DNA from 4 places in the Enterobacter sp. Li2LvB3 genome. Region 3 is predicted to be linked to each of the others. Evidence: predicted binding sites of a transcription regulator. Region 3 holds the regulator's gene; each other region holds the start of a gene.
The links. The regulator PurR, encoded in region 3, represses purine synthesis genes. The targets are predictions, from matches to a motif close to CANGCAAACGTTTGCNTG.
Positions count from the first base shown of each region.

Region 1: a site for PurR is predicted at 2,484-2,501, ahead of ACS603_RS09265 (amino acid aminotransferase). Genes of this name have one in related genera too.
Region 2: a site for PurR is predicted at 1,900-1,917, ahead of pyrD (quinone-dependent dihydroorotate dehydrogenase). Genes of this name have one in related genera too.
Region 4: a site for PurR is predicted at 2,223-2,240, ahead of ACS603_RS04885 (nucleobase:cation symporter-2 family protein). Genes of this name have one in related genera too.

Region 1 is NZ_JBSICG010000009.1:35,407-39,621, reverse strand. Features, by position in the region: gene asnS (asparagine--tRNA ligase) at 1-684, shown strand, start outside; gene ACS603_RS09270 (porin) at 1,292-2,380, shown strand; gene ACS603_RS09265 (amino acid aminotransferase) at 2,565-3,755, shown strand; gene ACS603_RS09260 (MBL fold metallo-hydrolase) at 3,835-4,215, opposite strand, start outside.
Region 2 is NZ_JBSICG010000009.1:47,114-51,328, forward strand. Features, by position in the region: gene ssuD (FMNH2-dependent alkanesulfonate monooxygenase) at 1-236, opposite strand, end outside; gene ACS603_RS09305 (sulfonate ABC transporter substrate-binding protein) at 233-1,195, opposite strand; gene ssuE (NADPH-dependent FMN reductase) at 1,188-1,763, opposite strand; gene pyrD (quinone-dependent dihydroorotate dehydrogenase) at 2,012-3,022, shown strand; gene zapC (cell division protein ZapC) at 3,189-3,731, shown strand; gene ACS603_RS09325 (YcbX family protein) at 3,728-4,215, opposite strand, start outside.
Region 3 is NZ_JBSICG010000003.1:106,905-111,119, reverse strand. Features, by position in the region: gene ACS603_RS03515 (MFS transporter) at 1-817, opposite strand, end outside; gene cydH (cytochrome bd-I oxidase subunit CydH) at 983-1,072, opposite strand; gene purR (HTH-type transcriptional repressor PurR) at 1,370-2,395, shown strand; gene punR (DNA-binding transcriptional activator PunR) at 2,412-3,323, opposite strand; gene punC (purine nucleoside transporter PunC) at 3,438-4,215, shown strand, end outside.
Region 4 is NZ_JBSICG010000004.1:122,718-126,932, forward strand. Features, by position in the region: gene recG (ATP-dependent DNA helicase RecG) at 1-861, shown strand, start outside; gene gltS (sodium/glutamate symporter) at 864-2,066, opposite strand; gene ACS603_RS04885 (nucleobase:cation symporter-2 family protein) at 2,292-3,683, shown strand; gene ACS603_RS04890 (AsmA family protein) at 3,803-4,215, shown strand, end outside.

The DNA of each region.
Region 1 (4,215 bases), on a different contig from region 3:
ACCAGCCGTCACCTGGCGGAATTCTGGATGCTGGAGCCAGAAGTGGCGTTTGCTGACCTGAATGATGTTGCGGGTCTGGCAGAGGCGATGCTTAAGTACGTGTTCAAAGCGGTTCTGGAAGAACGCGCTGATGACATGAAATTCTTCGCCGAGCGTGTTGATAACGACGCAATTGCCCGTCTGGAGCGTTTTGTTTCGGCTGACTTCGCGCAGGTGGATTACACCGACGCGGTCGCCATCCTCGAAAAATGCGGCGAGACGTTCGAGAACCCGGTTTACTGGGGCGTCGATCTCTCTTCCGAGCATGAGCGTTACCTGGCAGAGAAGCACTTCAAAGCACCGGTAGTTGTTAAAAACTATCCGAAAGACATTAAGGCCTTCTACATGCGCCTTAACGAAGACGGTAAAACCGTTGCTGCGATGGACGTGCTGGCACCGGGTATCGGTGAAATCATCGGTGGCTCTCAGCGTGAAGAGCGTCTGGACGTGCTGGATGCCCGTATGGAAGAGATGGGTCTGAACCCGGCTGATTACAGCTGGTATCGCGACCTGCGTCGTTACGGCACTGTGCCTCACTCCGGTTTCGGTCTGGGCTTCGAGCGTCTGATCGCTTACGTGACCGGCGTTCAGAACGTGCGTGACGTGATTCCATTCCCGCGTACCCCGCGTAACGCAAGCTTCTAATTCCGCGTTAATTAAAATGGCCAGCAATTGCTGGCCATTATTTTATTCTGCTTTGTCAGTTTTCGTCAGTTGAAAGTCAGCATCTTTAAACTACAACCCCGTCATAACCTCTACCTGTTACGTTTTGTTTCCACGAAATATCTGTGAACAAAAAATAAACCACACTCTTATTGCGCTTAATGCATTCCTGATGCTTTAGCACAAATTTCAACCGCATTCACAGCCATCCAGAAGGCTGGTAGCGGTCATAAGAAAAAACGAGTCGTTTAACTTCTGTTTATATGAATTGCCTTTATCCAAATTAAGCATAAGCAATTCATATACATAGGAAAGAACCAGGCTTTTAATTAGCCAATCAGTTCTGAAATTTGAGGTGGTTCACAAAGTTCCTTAAAATACACAAATTCTTACACATTATTTCTTTTTGTTACTCAATCTTTAGAATTGTAGCATTTTCAGGCTAGCGAAACGGTTCTATGAATGGAAAGATGCCTGTCAGATACATAAAGACACCAAACTCTCATCAATAGTTCCGGAAATATTTATTGACAGAATTTATTGACGGCAGTGGCGAGTGTCATAAAAAAACCAATGAGGGTAATAAATAATGATGAAGCGCAATATCCTGGCAGTGGTTATCCCTGCTCTGCTGGTAGCCGGTGCAGCTAACGCTGCAGAAATCTATAACAAAAACGGCAACAAACTGGATCTGTACGGGAAAGTTGTTGGTGAGCATGACTTCGTTACCTCTGGTGACAACACCGACAGCAGCGACAACACCTATGCACAGATCGGTTTCAAAGGCGAAACTCAAATCAATGACCAACTGACTGGTTACGGTCAGTGGGAATACCGTGCTCTGGCAAGCCAGGCAGAAAGCAACCAGACTCAGCGTACCCGTCTGGCGTTCGCTGGCCTGAAAGCCGGTGATGCTGGTTCTATCGACTACGGCCGTAACTACGGTATCGTATACGATGTAGAAGGTCTGACCGATATGGCACCTTCTTTCTCCGGTATGACCTGGGCTAACTACTCTGATAACTTCATGACTGGCCGTACTACTGGCGTTCTGACCTACCGCAACACTGACTTCTTCGGTCTGGTTGATGGTCTGAGCCTGGGCCTGCAGTATCAGGGTAAAAACGACCGTACTGACGTTAAAACCGCTAACGGTGACGGCTTCGGTACCTCTGTTGGTTACGAATTCGGTGAAGGCTTCGGTCTGATCGGTGCATACAGCAACTCTGACCGTACCAACCTTCAGACTGCTGACGGCAAAGGCGACAAAGCTGAAGCATGGGCTGTTGGTGCTAAATACGATGCTAACAACATCTACCTGGCAACCACCTATGCTGAAACCCGCAACATGACTCGTGAAGCTGACGGTTCATTCGCGAACAAAACTCAGAACTTCGAAGTGATCGCTCAGTACCAGTTCGACTTCGGTCTGCGTCCTTCCGTGTCTTACGTTCAGTCTAAAGGTAAAAACCTGTCTCAGCGTGGCACCTTCAATGGCGGCGATGCTGACCTGCAGAAATTTGTTGAACTGGGTGCAACTTACTACTTCAACAAAAACTTCAACGTTTATGTTGACTACCAGCTGAACCTGATCGACGACACCTCTTACTCTCGTAACGTTGGTATCGTGAACGGTAAAGACGACCAGGTTGCAATGGCTGTGACCTACCAGTTCTAATCAGTACACCACTTTGTTCTATGCTTAAGAAACAGGGCTTCGGCCCTGTTTTTTTATGTCTGATAGTAAATAATGGCGACTTTTGAAAAGCCGCACGCTTTTTGTCGCAAACGGTTGGCATTTTGTAAATCTACCGTTAACCTGATAGCGGATTTCACTCCTGTAATCACAATGGAACTTCGTCATGTTTGAGAACATTACCGCCGCTCCTGCCGACCCAATTCTGGGCCTGGCCGATCTGTTTCGTGCCGATGACCGCCCTGGCAAAATCAACCTGGGTATTGGTGTATATAAAGATGAAACCGGCAAGACTCCGGTACTGACCAGCGTTAAAAAAGCTGAGCAGTATCTGCTGGAAAACGAAACCACCAAAAACTACCTCGGTATTGATGGTATCCCTGAATTTGGTCGTTGCACTCAGGAACTGCTGTTCGGAAAAGGCAACGCGATCGTGACCGATAAGCGTGCCCGCACTGCGCAGACCCCTGGCGGTACTGGCGCGCTGCGTGTTGCGGCGGATTTCCTGGCAAAAAATACCTCTGTTAAACGTGTGTGGGTTAGCAATCCAAGCTGGCCGAACCACAAAAGCGTGTTTAACTCTGCGGGTCTGGAAGTGTGTGAATACGCTTACTACGACGCAGCAAAACACGCTCTCGACTTCGATGGCCTGCTGGCCAGCCTGAGCGAAGCACAAGCTGGAGACGTGGTGCTGTTCCACGGCTGCTGCCATAACCCAACGGGTATCGATCCTACGCTGGAACAGTGGGAACAACTGGCTAAACTGTCCGTTGAAAAAGGTTGGCTGCCGCTGTTCGACTTCGCATACCAGGGCTTTGCCCGTGGTCTGGAAGAAGATGCTGAAGGCCTGCGTGCCTTCGCTGCTGTGCATCAGGAATTGATTGTTGCAAGCTCCTACTCCAAGAACTTCGGCCTGTACAACGAGCGTGTAGGTGCATGTACGCTGGTTGCCGCTGATGAGCAAACTGTTGATCGCGCATTCAGCCAGATGAAGTCTGTGATCCGCGCTAACTACTCTAACCCACCAGCGCACGGTGCATCGGTGGTCGCGACCATCCTGAGCAACGACGCCCTGCGTGCAATCTGGGAACAAGAGCTGAACGATATGCGCCAGCGCATCCAGCGTATGCGTCTGCTGTTTGTGAACACCCTGGCTGAGAAAGGCGCTGACCGCGACTTCAGCTTTATTATCAAACAGAACGGCATGTTCTCTTTCAGCGGCCTGACCAAAGAACAGGTTCTGCGTCTGCGTGAAGAGTTTGGCGTTTACGCGGTGGCTTCAGGCCGTGTTAACGTTGCCGGCATGACACCAGACAACATGGCGCCGCTGTGCGAAGCGATTGTCGCTGTGCTGTAACAATCCGTCGGGTGATGTTTTCACGCACCCGACCAATAAAAAAGCCTGCATCATGCAGGCTTTTTTTATTTAATCTGGCTTACCAGACAGGCATTTCATCCTGGAGGAACGGGTTGTGTATACGCTCGTAACCCAGCGTCGACATCGGGCCATGTCCAGGAATAAACGTCACATCATCGCCCAGCGGCAATAATTTCTGTTTAATCGACTGAATCAACTGACCGTGGTCACCGCGCGGGAAGTCGCTGCGTCCTACGCCACCTTTGAAAATCACATCACCGGAAATCAGCAAACGCGATTTATCATCAAAGAAGACGATATGACCTGGCGTATGCCCAGGACAATGCAACACCTGTAAAGTCACATTCCCTACGGTAACGCTCTCCCCTTCGTTCAGGTAAGCGTCGGGTGTCAGAGGTTGACACTCATCAAGGCCAAACATGCGGCTTTGGGCAGGTAA
Region 2 (4,215 bases), on a different contig from region 3:
CGCAGCGCGACCAGGAATTTCAAACGCTGAGTCACCGGGATCATCGACGCGGCCACCAGCCAGGCATCTTCACAGGAACGCCCGGTAGGGATCAGCACACCGGTAAAACCGATGCGGTCTGCTGCCTGGGCTATCTGCTGCAAATAGCCGTGATCGACCGGGCGGGAACCCTCTTCTGTACCAAGATAGTGTCCATCACCATGGGTGGGTAAAAACCAGAAAAGATTCAGACTCATGATTTCGTTCCTTGTGTAGCAGTGGGTTGCCAGATGCGATCGCGTATATTCACCTGTTTTGGAACAAGGTGGTTTTGATAAAAGAGATCGGCGGTTTGTTGCTGAAGCGCTGCCACGTGTGCGTCGACAGGCTTAATGGTGGTGGGTGGACGGTGATCCAGGTAGCTGGCAATAACCGGTTCAGGCAATCCCATGGTTTTGGCCAGCAACGTGATACTTTCCTGGCGCTGGCTTTGCGTCAGTGCATCCGCCTGGGTAAAGGTGTCGAGAACACCCTGAACAAAAGCACCGTTCTTTTCCGCATATGGACGCGCGGCAAGATAGAATGATCCGGTCTGTTTCAGCGTGCTGCCGTCTTTAAGCACCCGCACGCCACCCTGAAGTAACGCCGCCGAGTAATACGGATCCCAGATTGCCCATGCATCAACGTTGCCCTGCTGGAACGCCGCACGGGCATCGGCAGGAGTCAGATAAACCGGTTGAATATCGGTGAATTTAAGCCCGGCCTCCTGCAATGCGCGCAGCAGCAGGTTATGCGAGCTGGAACCTTTCTGGAACGCCACTTTATGACCTTTAAGTTCAGCAACGTTCTTAATGGCGCTATTTTCTGGTACCAGAATCACTTCCGCTTTCGGCTTGGGCGGCTCTACACCGACATACACCAGGTCCGCACCGGCAGCCTGCGCGAAAATAGGCGGAATATCGCCGGTACTGCCCAGATCGATACTGCCCACGTTAAGGGCTTCCAGCATCTGTGGCCCGGCCGGGAATTCCACCCAGGAGAAGGTTGTGTTCGGGAAGCGTTTTTCCAGCAACTGATGACTTTTCGCCAACACCATACTGACGCTGCCTTTCTGATAACCAATGCGCAGACTCTCCGGCGCAGTTTCCGCCGAGTGAGCCAGTGCAGAGAGGGTCAGCAACCCAGCCAGTCCTATGCGGGTTAAGTGTTTAAACATGAGCAACTCCTTGCGGCTGGCTAAATGCAGGTACCTGTACATCGCGGCGGTGCAGGGCCTGCCAGAAGGTTTCCAGCGCGCTGTCCAGGCGGGTTTGCAGATTCGGCGTGAAGTGCGGTTTGTGCTGATAGTCGATAACCTGAGAATCATCAGCAAAGACGCCGTGCAGGATCTCCTGTGCTTTTAACGCACTCAGTACCGGTTTCAGGGCGTAATCAACCGCCAGCAAATGTGCAACCGTACCGCCTGTCGCCAGTGGTAGCACCACTTTGCCGTCCAGCGCGCGTTCTGGCAGCAGGTCGAGTAACGTTTTCAGGGCGCCAGAAAAAGAGGCTTTATATATTGGCGTTGCCACAATTAAACCGTCTGCGCCTTTGAGCTGTTCGATCAGAGTTTTGAGCGCCGGGCTGTCAAAGCGGGCATAAAGCAGGTCTTCCGGGGCGAAGTTGTGCAGATTCCAGTGGCACACTTCGATATCCAGGCTATTCAACTTTTCGCGGGCATATTCCAGTAGCGCACTGGAGCGCGAAGGGAAACGTGGACTTCCTGCCAGGGTAATGACACGCATGTTTGCTCCTTATAACTAATTGTTTGCTTTTATCTAACATTCATAACAATTTTCAGGAGTGTGACACCGAGGGGTTATTCCACTAAATGATTTATCCGCAATTTAAATGCCATAAACTGCATAAGAAGTGTGCTGCGAGGGAAACGATTGCGTTTTGCGCGTTTTTTTTGCCGCAGGTCAATTCCCTTTCCGGGCAGGATCGCACATAATCCCCTCCCGGTTTGCACACCGGGAATCCAGGAGAGTTCATGTACTACCCCTTCGTTCGTAAAGCCCTTTTCCAGCTCGATCCTGAGCGCGCTCATGAATTTACATTCCAGCAATTACGCCGTATTACCGGTACGCCACTGGAAGCACTGGTGCGTCAGAACGTGCCGGAAAAACCTGTGCAGTGCATGGGACTGACCTTCAAGAACCCACTGGGCCTGGCGGCCGGGCTGGACAAAAATGGCGAGTGTATTGATGCCCTCGGTGCGATGGGGTTTGGCTCCATTGAAATCGGGACGGTGACGCCGCGCCCACAGCCGGGTAACGATAAACCGCGCCTGTTCCGCCTGGTCGCTGCCGAGGGGCTGATCAACCGTATGGGCTTTAATAACCTTGGTGTTGATCATCTGGTCGAGAACGTCAAAAAATCGCATTTTGACGGTGTATTAGGCATCAATATTGGCAAAAATAAAGATACGCCAGTGGAGCAAGGTAAAGATGACTATCTGATTTGTATGGAAAAAGTCTATGCCTACGCCGGTTATATCGCGGTGAACATTTCTTCACCAAATACCCCGGGGCTGCGTTCTTTACAATATGGCGAAGCGCTTGACGACCTGCTTAGTGCCATTAAAAATAAGCAAAATGAGTTGCAGGCGATCCACCATAAATATGTGCCAGTCGCGGTTAAGATCGCCCCGGATCTTTCTCCCGAAGAATTGATCCAGGTTGCTGACAGTTTAGTTCGCCATAATATTGATGGTGTGATTGCAACCAATACTACGCTCGATCGTTCTCTGGTTCAGGGAATGAAAAACTGTGACGAGGCCGGTGGCTTAAGTGGCCGTCCGGTACAATTAAAAAGCACCGAAATTATTCGTGCCTTGTCAGCCGAATTAAACGGACGTCTGCCAATTATTGGTGTGGGTGGTATCGACTCTGTCATCGCAGCGCGCGAGAAGATAGCGGCAGGTGCGACTATCGTGCAAATTTATTCCGGCTTTATTTTTAAAGGCCCACAGTTGATTAAAGAAATCGTTACTCACATCTAATCTTTTCTCCCTTATCAGACAACCAGGGCTTTATTTCCAGCCCTGGTTGTTTTATATTCCGTCATTGTTGCTTATTTAAACATTATGGTCTTTTATTATTGATGTTATAAACGAAGCTACAATCAGGACATTTTTAGAACAGGGCGTTTGGGGACGGGAGAGAAAAATGCGAATTAAACCTGACGATAACTGGCGCTGGTATTTTTGCGATGAGCATGACCGCATGATGCTCGATTTAGCCAATGGTATGTTGTTTCGTTCTCGTTTTGCCCGCCGAATGCTGACCCCTGATGCTTTCGCGCCGTCAGGTTTTTGCGTTGACGATGCCGCACTCTATTTCTCGTTTGAAGAGAAATGCCGCGACCTGGAACTCTCTAAAGAGCAGCGCGCTGAGCTGGTATTAAACGCGCTGGTCGCAATCCGTTTTCTGAAACCGCAGATGCCAAAAAGCTGGCATTTTCAGGCGCATGGCATGAGCTGGGAGCCAGTCACCGGGGACGCCGCCAGCGTCAATCTTAGCGATACCGCCGAAGAGGTGAGTTTGCTGGTGGTAGAGCCTGGCGAAAATGCCGCGCTCTGTTTACTGGCGCAACCCGGCGTGACAATCGCCGGGCGGGTGATGCAGTTGGGTGACGCAATCAAAGTGATGAACGACAGGCTGAAACCCCAACTGCGTGTTGATACCTTCAGCCTCGAGCAGGCCGTTTAAGCTTCCAGCTGTATCGACGTTTTCGGAATACAGCTGCAACACAAAATGGTGCCGTCATCCCCGATGGCCGATTTCTTCAGCGCACTCACTTCACCTTCTACCAGCCTGATGCGACAGCACCCGCAAATCCCGGCGCGGCACGAGTAGGGAACGCGTATTCCCGCTTGTTCCAGCTGTTCAAGTAAAACCTGCTGGTTGTTGCCCCGGATGACTTGCCCTTGCCACTGAATATCCACCACTGAAGTGGGTTCCATTTCGACATCAACAAACTCTTCTTCCTGGCCTGAGCCATACACTTTGGCCGGCCCGCGCGCGAGAATTTCTATCTCATCGCCCACGCGGATCACGCCGCTGGAGCGAGGGATTAAGTTCTGCCCGAAATCAACATCGCCATTATCCTGCGCGGTGCGGAACGACTGAAGGGTTTTCAGCGGCTCGCCGGAAGGGTGTTTTTGTCCTTTTTCCGGGCTAACGGTGGTAAAGA
Region 3 (4,215 bases):
AGAAGCCTTTCAGCGTGCCACTCACGGAACGGTCTGCCAGCTTACCGCCCAGGTAGTTACCGATAGAGAACCCTACGCCAATCAGCACCAGCATCGCGGTAATAAAGACCGGCGTGACATGAGTAATGTCGTGCAGCACGGGCGAAATATAGGTATAGAGCGTGAACATCGCCCCAGCCCCCAGCACGGTGGTCAGCAGCGCAGACAATACCTGAGGACGAACCAGCACGGACAGCTCTTTGCGTACATCAGGGCGTTCGCCTGCGCTGCCTTTTGGCAACGAGAAGAACAGTGCGACCATAGCAATCACGCCCAGTGCAGCGGTTGCCAGGAACGACATACGCCAGCCGATCGCTTCACCCAGCCACGTGGCCGCAGGTACACCGCCGATGTTGGCAATGGTCAGACCCATAAACATGGTTGCCACGGCGCTGGCCTGCTTATGTTTAGGTACAACGCTTGCTGCAACCACCGAGCCCAGTCCGAAGAAGGCACCGTGGTTAAGGCTGGTCAGGATACGTGACAACATCAGCGTCGTGTAATCCGGTGAAAGCGCGGAAAGCACATTCCCCAGGGTAAAAATAGCCATCAGGAAAATCAGCGCATTACGGCGCGCACGGTGTGAAAGCAGCAACGTCATTAACGGTGCCCCTACCATCACGCCAATCGCGTAGGCGCTAATCAGCATACCGGCCGCCGGGATAGAGACGTCTACACCCCGGGCGATAACAGGCAATAACCCCATCGGGGAAAATTCGGTGGTGCCAATCCCAAAAGCGCCAATCGCCAGGGCCAGCAGAGGATAATTGATTTTCATGAGTCAACTCCGGATGCCGTGTCGTACCGCGACACAGAACAAAGAAGCAAAAAGCATGACACCAATCACAAAAAATGAGAAGTTAACAATTTGGCAAAAGATTATTGCCGGAGAAGTAACAATCAGCGAGGAATGTGGAGGGAGAGAACTCTCCCCCCGCGTAAATCAGTGCAATACAGCCGTCAGACCAGCTGCAACAATCAGTGCCAGCACGATAACGGTGGTCGTCAGCGAAAACTTAAGATCGGTACTCATCAATTTTTCTCCTTTTAATCACCTTACGAAAAGTGAGCTTGCTCATTTTTACACAGTTTACGTCAAAAATCTTCCTGGATTTAAACTGATATCCACTTTTGCTCTTCCCCTTTTCATCAAGATAGGACAAAATTCCACGCTAAATTTATTAGCGTACCGGCCATTGACCCCCTCCTGACGTCCTGTGTCGTTTTCCCGGCGTGTCGCAATTCCAGATTGCGTGATAAGGGTGAGAGAAGGCAAACGTTTACCTTCAAGTTTTTCAGGAGCTTAGGATATGGTCTGGAGTGACATTTAATGGCAACAATTAAAGACGTGGCAAAACGCGCAAACGTTTCCACTACAACCGTATCACATGTAATTAACAAAACCCGTTTTGTAGCGGAAGAGACGCGTAATGCCGTCTGGGCGGCGATCAAAGAACTGCACTATTCGCCAAGCGCGGTCGCACGTAGCCTTAAAGTTAATCACACCAAATCCATTGGTTTGCTGGCCACCAGCAGCGAAGCTGCATATTTCGCAGAGATAATCGAGGCGGTCGAGAAAAACTGCTTCCAGAAAGGCTATACCCTGATCCTGGGTAACGCGTGGAACAACCATGAGAAACAGCGCGCTTATCTGTCAATGATGGCGCAAAAACGCGTGGATGGCCTGCTGGTCATGTGTTCCGAATACCCGGATTCTGTGCTCTCCATGCTGGAAGAGTACCGTCACATCCCAATGGTGGTGATGGACTGGGGTGAAGCGCACGCCGATTTTACTGACTCAGTAATCGATAACGCCTTTGAAGGCGGTTACATGGCCGGTCGTTATCTGGTAGAACGGGGTCACCGCGAGATTGGCGTGATTCCAGGTCCACTGGAGCGTAACACCGGTGCAGGCCGTCTGGCCGGATTTATGAAAGCCATGGAAGAAGCACTGATCACCGTTCCAGAAAACTGGATTGTTCAGGGTGACTTTGAGCCTGAATCCGGTTACCGCGCAATGCAGCAAATAGTCTCCCAACCGCATCGTCCGACTGCTGTCTTCTGCGGTGGCGATATTATGGCGATGGGTGCGCTTTGTGCTGCCGATGAGCTGGGTTTGCGCGTACCGCAGGATATTTCTGTGATCGGGTATGACAACGTGCGCAACGCGCGTTTCTTCACCCCGGCGCTGACCACTATTCATCAGCCGAAAGATTCTCTGGGTGAAACAGCCTTCAACATGCTGATGGACAGGATCGTTAACAAACGTGAAGAGTCGCAGTCAATTGAAGTCCACCCGCGTCTTATCGAACGTCGCTCCGTGGCGGACGGTCCTTTCCGCGACTACCGCCGTTAATCGTGTACGGAGCCAGTTAATCTGGCTCCCGTAACCACTCCCTGTTCAGCGTTTCACTGTCCCCCAGGTAATCCAGCAGCCAGGCCATCGCGGGCGATACGTCACTTTGCTGCCAGGTCAGACAACAGGCCGCGTCCGGGAATGGGTTTTCAAGCTCAAGGGCAACCCACTCCCCGGCATCGATTCGTGGTCTGGCAAAATGGACCGGCACCATTGCCACACACAACCCGGCAGAAAGGCAGGTCGCGGAGGATTCCCAGTCGGGCGCAATCACCCGTCGCTGGTTATCCAGAAGCCAGGTCACACGCTTGGGTAACGAGCGTGACGTATCTTCCAGTACCAGCGATGGCCAGTTACGCAGGGTATCATCGCTTAACGGCCCTGCCATTGCCGCCAGCGGGTGATCGCTTGCCACCACGCATTTCCAGCTTAACATTCCCATATCGCGAAATGCGTAACGTCCCCCAACGGGTATGGCCTGTGTTGCGCCGATCGCCATCTCTGCCCTGCCATCTGCCAGCGCATCCCAGACACCGTTAAAGACTTCCTGCGATACCCGCAGCTCGACATCGGAGAAGTGGCGATAAAAATCGACAATCATCTGCCGGGTACGTTCAGGTTTTACGATGTTATCCACCGCAATAGAAAGATGACCTCGCCAGCCATTAGCAATCTGCTGACACTGTTCACGAGTGATCTGCATTTTTTTGATAACAGAACGCCCTTCTTTCAAAAACCACGCCCCGGCAGGCGTTAACTCCACGTCGCGATGGCGGCGTTCAAACAGCGGAACGGCCAGCCACTCCTCAAGCTGACGCACCGTGTAGCTAATGGCCGAGGGGACGCGGTGTAGTTCCTGCGCGGCTCCGCTGAAGCTGCCGTTACGGGCGACAGCATCCACAACTTCAAGAGAATAATCTGACCACATTTTCTGCCTGCAAAAAATTTGAATGCACCCGCCAAATATTAGCGTTTCACAAGCCGCTTTGCACTCCCTACACTCTGCGCCAACGTACCCTGCCTCCTTAAGGAGAATAAAACAATGCAACCCAGGAAAGGTTTTTTAGTCTGGCTCGGCGGCTTAAGCGTGCTGGGCTTTTTAGCTACCGATATGTACTTACCCGCATTCGCTGCAATGCAGGAAGATTTGCAAACGCCTGCCGCGGCCATTAGCGCCAGCCTGAGTTTGTTCCTCGCCGGTTTTGCCTTTGCACAGCTGCTGTGGGGGCCGCTCTCCGACCGTTTTGGTCGTAAACCAGTGCTGTTACTGGGTCTGGCAATTTTTGCCGTAGGCTGTCTTGGGATGTTGTGGGTACGCGATGCAACCTGGTTACTGGTGCTGCGTTTTGTTCAGGCCGTCGGCGTTTGTGCCGCAGCGGTCACCTGGCAGGCGCTGGTGACGGATTACTATCCGGCTTCACGGACCAATCGAATTTTTGCCACTATTATGCCGCTGGTTGGCCTCTCTCCCGCGCTTGCACCACTGCTGGGCAGTTGGATCCTGGCGCATTTCGACTGGCAGGCGATTTTCGCCACCCTGTTTGCCATCACTCTGGTGCTGATGCTGCCCGCATTCGCCCTGAAACCTGCGCATAAAAAAGAGACACATCCGGAAGCGAAGCCAATTACCTTTACCTCTTTGCTGCGCACCAAAGCGTACCGCGGCAACGTGCTTATCTACGCCGCCTGTTCAGCCAGCTTCTTTGCATGGCTGACCGGCTCACCCTTTATTCTGCACGATATGGGGTACAGCCCGGCGGCCATCGGCCTGAGCTATGTTCCACAGACTATCGCCTTCCTGGTGGGCGGTTACGGTTGCC
Region 4 (4,215 bases), on a different contig from region 3:
CTGGCGCTGTGGGAAAAGGGTCTTCAGCAGGGCTTCCACCCGCATCAGCTGATCATGACCGCGACACCAATCCCCCGTACCCTGGCGATGACCGCCTACGCCGATCTGGACACCTCCACTATCGACGAACTGCCGCCAGGCCGTACCCCTGTCACCACGGTTGCCATCCCGGACACGCGCCGCAGCGATATCATCGACCGCGTACGCAACGCCTGTACTCACGAAGGCCGCCAGGCGTACTGGGTCTGCACGCTGATTGAAGAATCCGAGCTGCTTGAAGCGCAGGCGGCAGAGGCAACGTGGGAAGAGCTGAAACTGGCCCTGCCAGAGCTGAACGTGGGCCTGGTTCACGGGCGCATGAAGCCTGCCGAAAAACAGGCGGTGATGCAGTCATTCAAACAGGGTGATTTGCACTTGCTGATTGCCACCACTGTCATTGAAGTAGGCGTGGATGTTCCTAACTCCAGCCTGATGATCATTGAAAACCCGGAACGTCTTGGCCTTGCGCAACTCCACCAGCTGCGTGGCCGTGTCGGGCGTGGTGCCGTGGCTTCCCACTGCGTATTGCTCTACAAAGCCCCGCTTTCGAAAACGGCACAAATGCGTTTGCAGGTGTTACGCGACAGCAACGATGGCTTCGTGATTGCGCAAAAAGATCTGGAGATCCGCGGCCCGGGCGAATTGCTGGGCACACGCCAGACGGGGAACGCCGAATTCAAGGTGGCCGATCTGCTGCGCGATCAGGCCATGATCCCCGAAGTTCAGCGCCTTGCCCGCCATATTCATGAACGTTACCCGGATCAGGCAACCGCGCTTATTGAACGCTGGATGCCTGAAACCGAGCGCTATTCCAACGCCTGATATCAGGCAAACATTGGCAGCATCAGGTACAGCTTGATCACCAGCGCGTTGACGATATCAATAAAGAACGCCCCCACCATCGGAACCACCAGAAACGCCATATGAGAGGGACCGAATCGCTCGGTGATCGCCTGCATGTTGGCAATAGCGGTCGGCGTCGCACCCAGACCAAACCCGCAATGCCCCGCAGCCAGTACCGCAGCATCGTAGTTTTTACCCATCATGCGCCAGGTGACAAACATGGCATACAGGGCCATAAACAGGGCCTGAACCGCCAGAATAGCGACCATCGGCAGCGCCAGAGAGGCCAGTTCCCAGAGCTTGAGGCTCATCAGCGCCATCGCCAGGAACAGTGACAGGCAGACGTTACCCAGCACCGAAACGGCACGTTCGAACACGCGGTAGAAGCCCATTGCGGCCAGACCGTTACTCAGCACCACCCCGACAAACAGCACGCAAACAAATGTCGGCAGTTCAAATGCGGAGCCTGCCAGCCATTGCGCAACCACTTTGCCCATGGTCAGGCAGATGGCAATCATCGCGATGGTTTCAATCAGCACCAGCGAAGTAATACTGCGCCCGACATCCGGCTTTTCAAACGCCGTGGGCACCAGTTCATCGTCCGGTCTGCCATCTGGCGTAGTAGAGTGCTTCACCAGATAGCGCGCCACCGGGCCACCAATCAACCCGCCCAGCACCAGGCCGAAGGTTGCGCAGGCCATCGCCACTTCCGTTGCGTTTTCAAAGCCGTAACGCTCAATGAACAGCTTGCTCCACGCGGCACCGGTGCCATGTCCACCAGACAGCGTGATTGACCCTGCCAGCAGTCCCATCAGCGGATCCAGCCCCAGCAGCGTGGCCATGCCGATACCGATAGCGTTTTGCATCAGCAGCAGCCCAACCACCACAATCAAAAATACGCCGAGCACTTTACCGCCCGCGCGCAGGCTCGCCAGGTTGGCATTCAGGCCGATGGTGGCAAAGAAAGCCAGCATCAGCGGGTCTTTCAGGGACATATCAAAATCAATTTCCCAGCCCATGCTTTTTTTCAGCACCAGCAGGGCCAGCGCCACCAGTAATCCACCGGCAACGGGTTCAGGAATGGTGTACTTCTTGAGAAGGGAAACACTGTGTACCAGTTTACGGCCAAGCAGTAAGACCAGCGTTGCGGCAACAAGTGTCGACAACGTATCGAGGTGAATCATAGAGGGCTCCTTATTCTGCGCGTATTCCACTCACACGCGGCGTTATCCTGGCGGGTTTGCGCTCGTCATGAGCCACCCGCGTAAAAAGTGTAATTTTTTTTCCTGACGGCGTGTAAAAAAGGTGCCCATAGCGGCAGATTTTCTTATCTTTTTTTGCTGGCAATCGTTTGCTTTTACCAACTGGTCAGATAAAATGCCCGCTTTTCTACCGTGGGATTGCTGCCGATGTCCGTTAACACCATAGAGTCTCCCGATGCGCAACCGATTGCGCAGCCGCAAAACAGTGAATTGATCTACCGCCTTGAAGATCGCCCACCACTGCCTCAAACCCTGTTTGCCGCTTGTCAGCATTTACTGGCGATGTTTGTTGCGGTGATCACGCCTGCTCTGCTGATTTGCCAGGCGCTTGGTTTACCGGCTCAGGACACACAACACATCATCAGCATGTCCCTGTTCGCCTCTGGCGTGGCCTCGATTATTCAGATTAAAGCGTGGGGTCCGGTGGGTTCGGGCTTGCTGTCGATTCAGGGCACCAGTTTTAACTTTGTGGCACCGCTGATTATGGGCGGCACGGCGCTGAAAACCGGTGGTGCAGATGTCCCGACCATGATGGCAGCCCTGTTCGGCACCCTGATGCTGGCAAGCTGCACGGAAATGGTTATCTCCCGCGTTCTGCACCTGGCGCGCCGCGTGATCACCCCACTGGTGTCCGGCGTGGTAGTGATGATTATCGGCCTGTCTCTGATTCAGGTTGGCCTGACCTCCATCGGCGGCGGTTATGGCGCAATGGCCGACCATACCTTCGGCGCACCGAAAAACCTGCTGCTGGCAGGCGTGGTGCTGGCGATCATTATTCTGCTTAACCGTCAGCGTAACCCTTACCTGCGCGTCGCGTCACTGGTGATCGCCATGGCTGCCGGTTATCTGCTGGCATGGGCGCTGGGGATGCTGCCGGAAAATACTGCCCCCACCAGCAGTGCATTAATCACCATCCCGACCCCGCTGTACTACGGCCTGGGCATTGACTGGGGTCTACTGGTGCCGCTGATGCTGGTCTTTATGATCACCTCGCTGGAAACCATCGGTGATATTACGGCGACGTCTGATGTCTCTGAGCAGCCAGTTTCTGGCCCGCTGTACATGAAACGCCTGAAAGGCGGCGTGCTGGCAAACGGCCTGAACTCGTTTGTCTCTGCGGTGTTCAACACCTTCCCGAACTCCTGCTTCGGCCAGAATAATGGCGTGATCCAGCTGACCGGCGTTGCCAGCCGCTACGTCGGTTTTGTGGTGGCACTGATGCTGATCGTGCTCGGCCTGTTCCCGGCAGTAAGTGGTTTTGTGCAGCACATTCCTGAGCCTGTGCTTGGCGGCGCAACGCTTGTGATGTTCGGGACTATCGCCGCATCGGGTGTGCGCATTGTCTCGCGCGAGCCGCTGAATCGCCGTGCGATCATGATTATCGCGCTGTCTCTGGCTGTCGGCCTGGGTGTTTCTCAGCAGCCGCTGATCCTTCAGTTCGCACCAGACTGGCTGAAAAACCTGCTCTCTTCCGGCATCGCGGCTGGCGGTATTACGGCCATCGTACTGAACCTCGTTTTCCCGCCTGAAAAAAATTGATCGCCATCACGGCAGGCAGTCAATGCCTGCCGTGACATCTAATTACACCATTCCCGCCTTGAGCATTGCGCATAAATCGTGCATAACTCCTTTATGTGCGTTTCGCGGGATGGAAGACCATGAAATTTATTGGAAAGCTGCTCGTTTATCTTCTGATAGCCCTGTTAATTGTGGTTCTGGCGTTCTATTTCCTGCTCCAGACTCGCTGGGGTGCGTCTGAGGTCAGTAGCTGGGTCACGGTCAATACCGATTACGAACTCAGTTTCGACCAGATGGATCATCGCTTCTCGTCACCTTCCCACATCATTCTGGAAAACATCACCTTTGGCCGCGACGGCAAACCCGCCACTCTGGTGGCGAAAAAAGTAGATATCGGTTTAAGCAGCCGCCAGATAACCGATCCGCTGCACGTGGATACCATCACCCTGTATGACGGAACGCTGAATCTCTCTCCGCAAACGGCGCCTCTGCCCTTCCAGGCAGACCGCTTGCAGTTAAACAACATGGCCTTTAACAGCCCGAATACCGACTG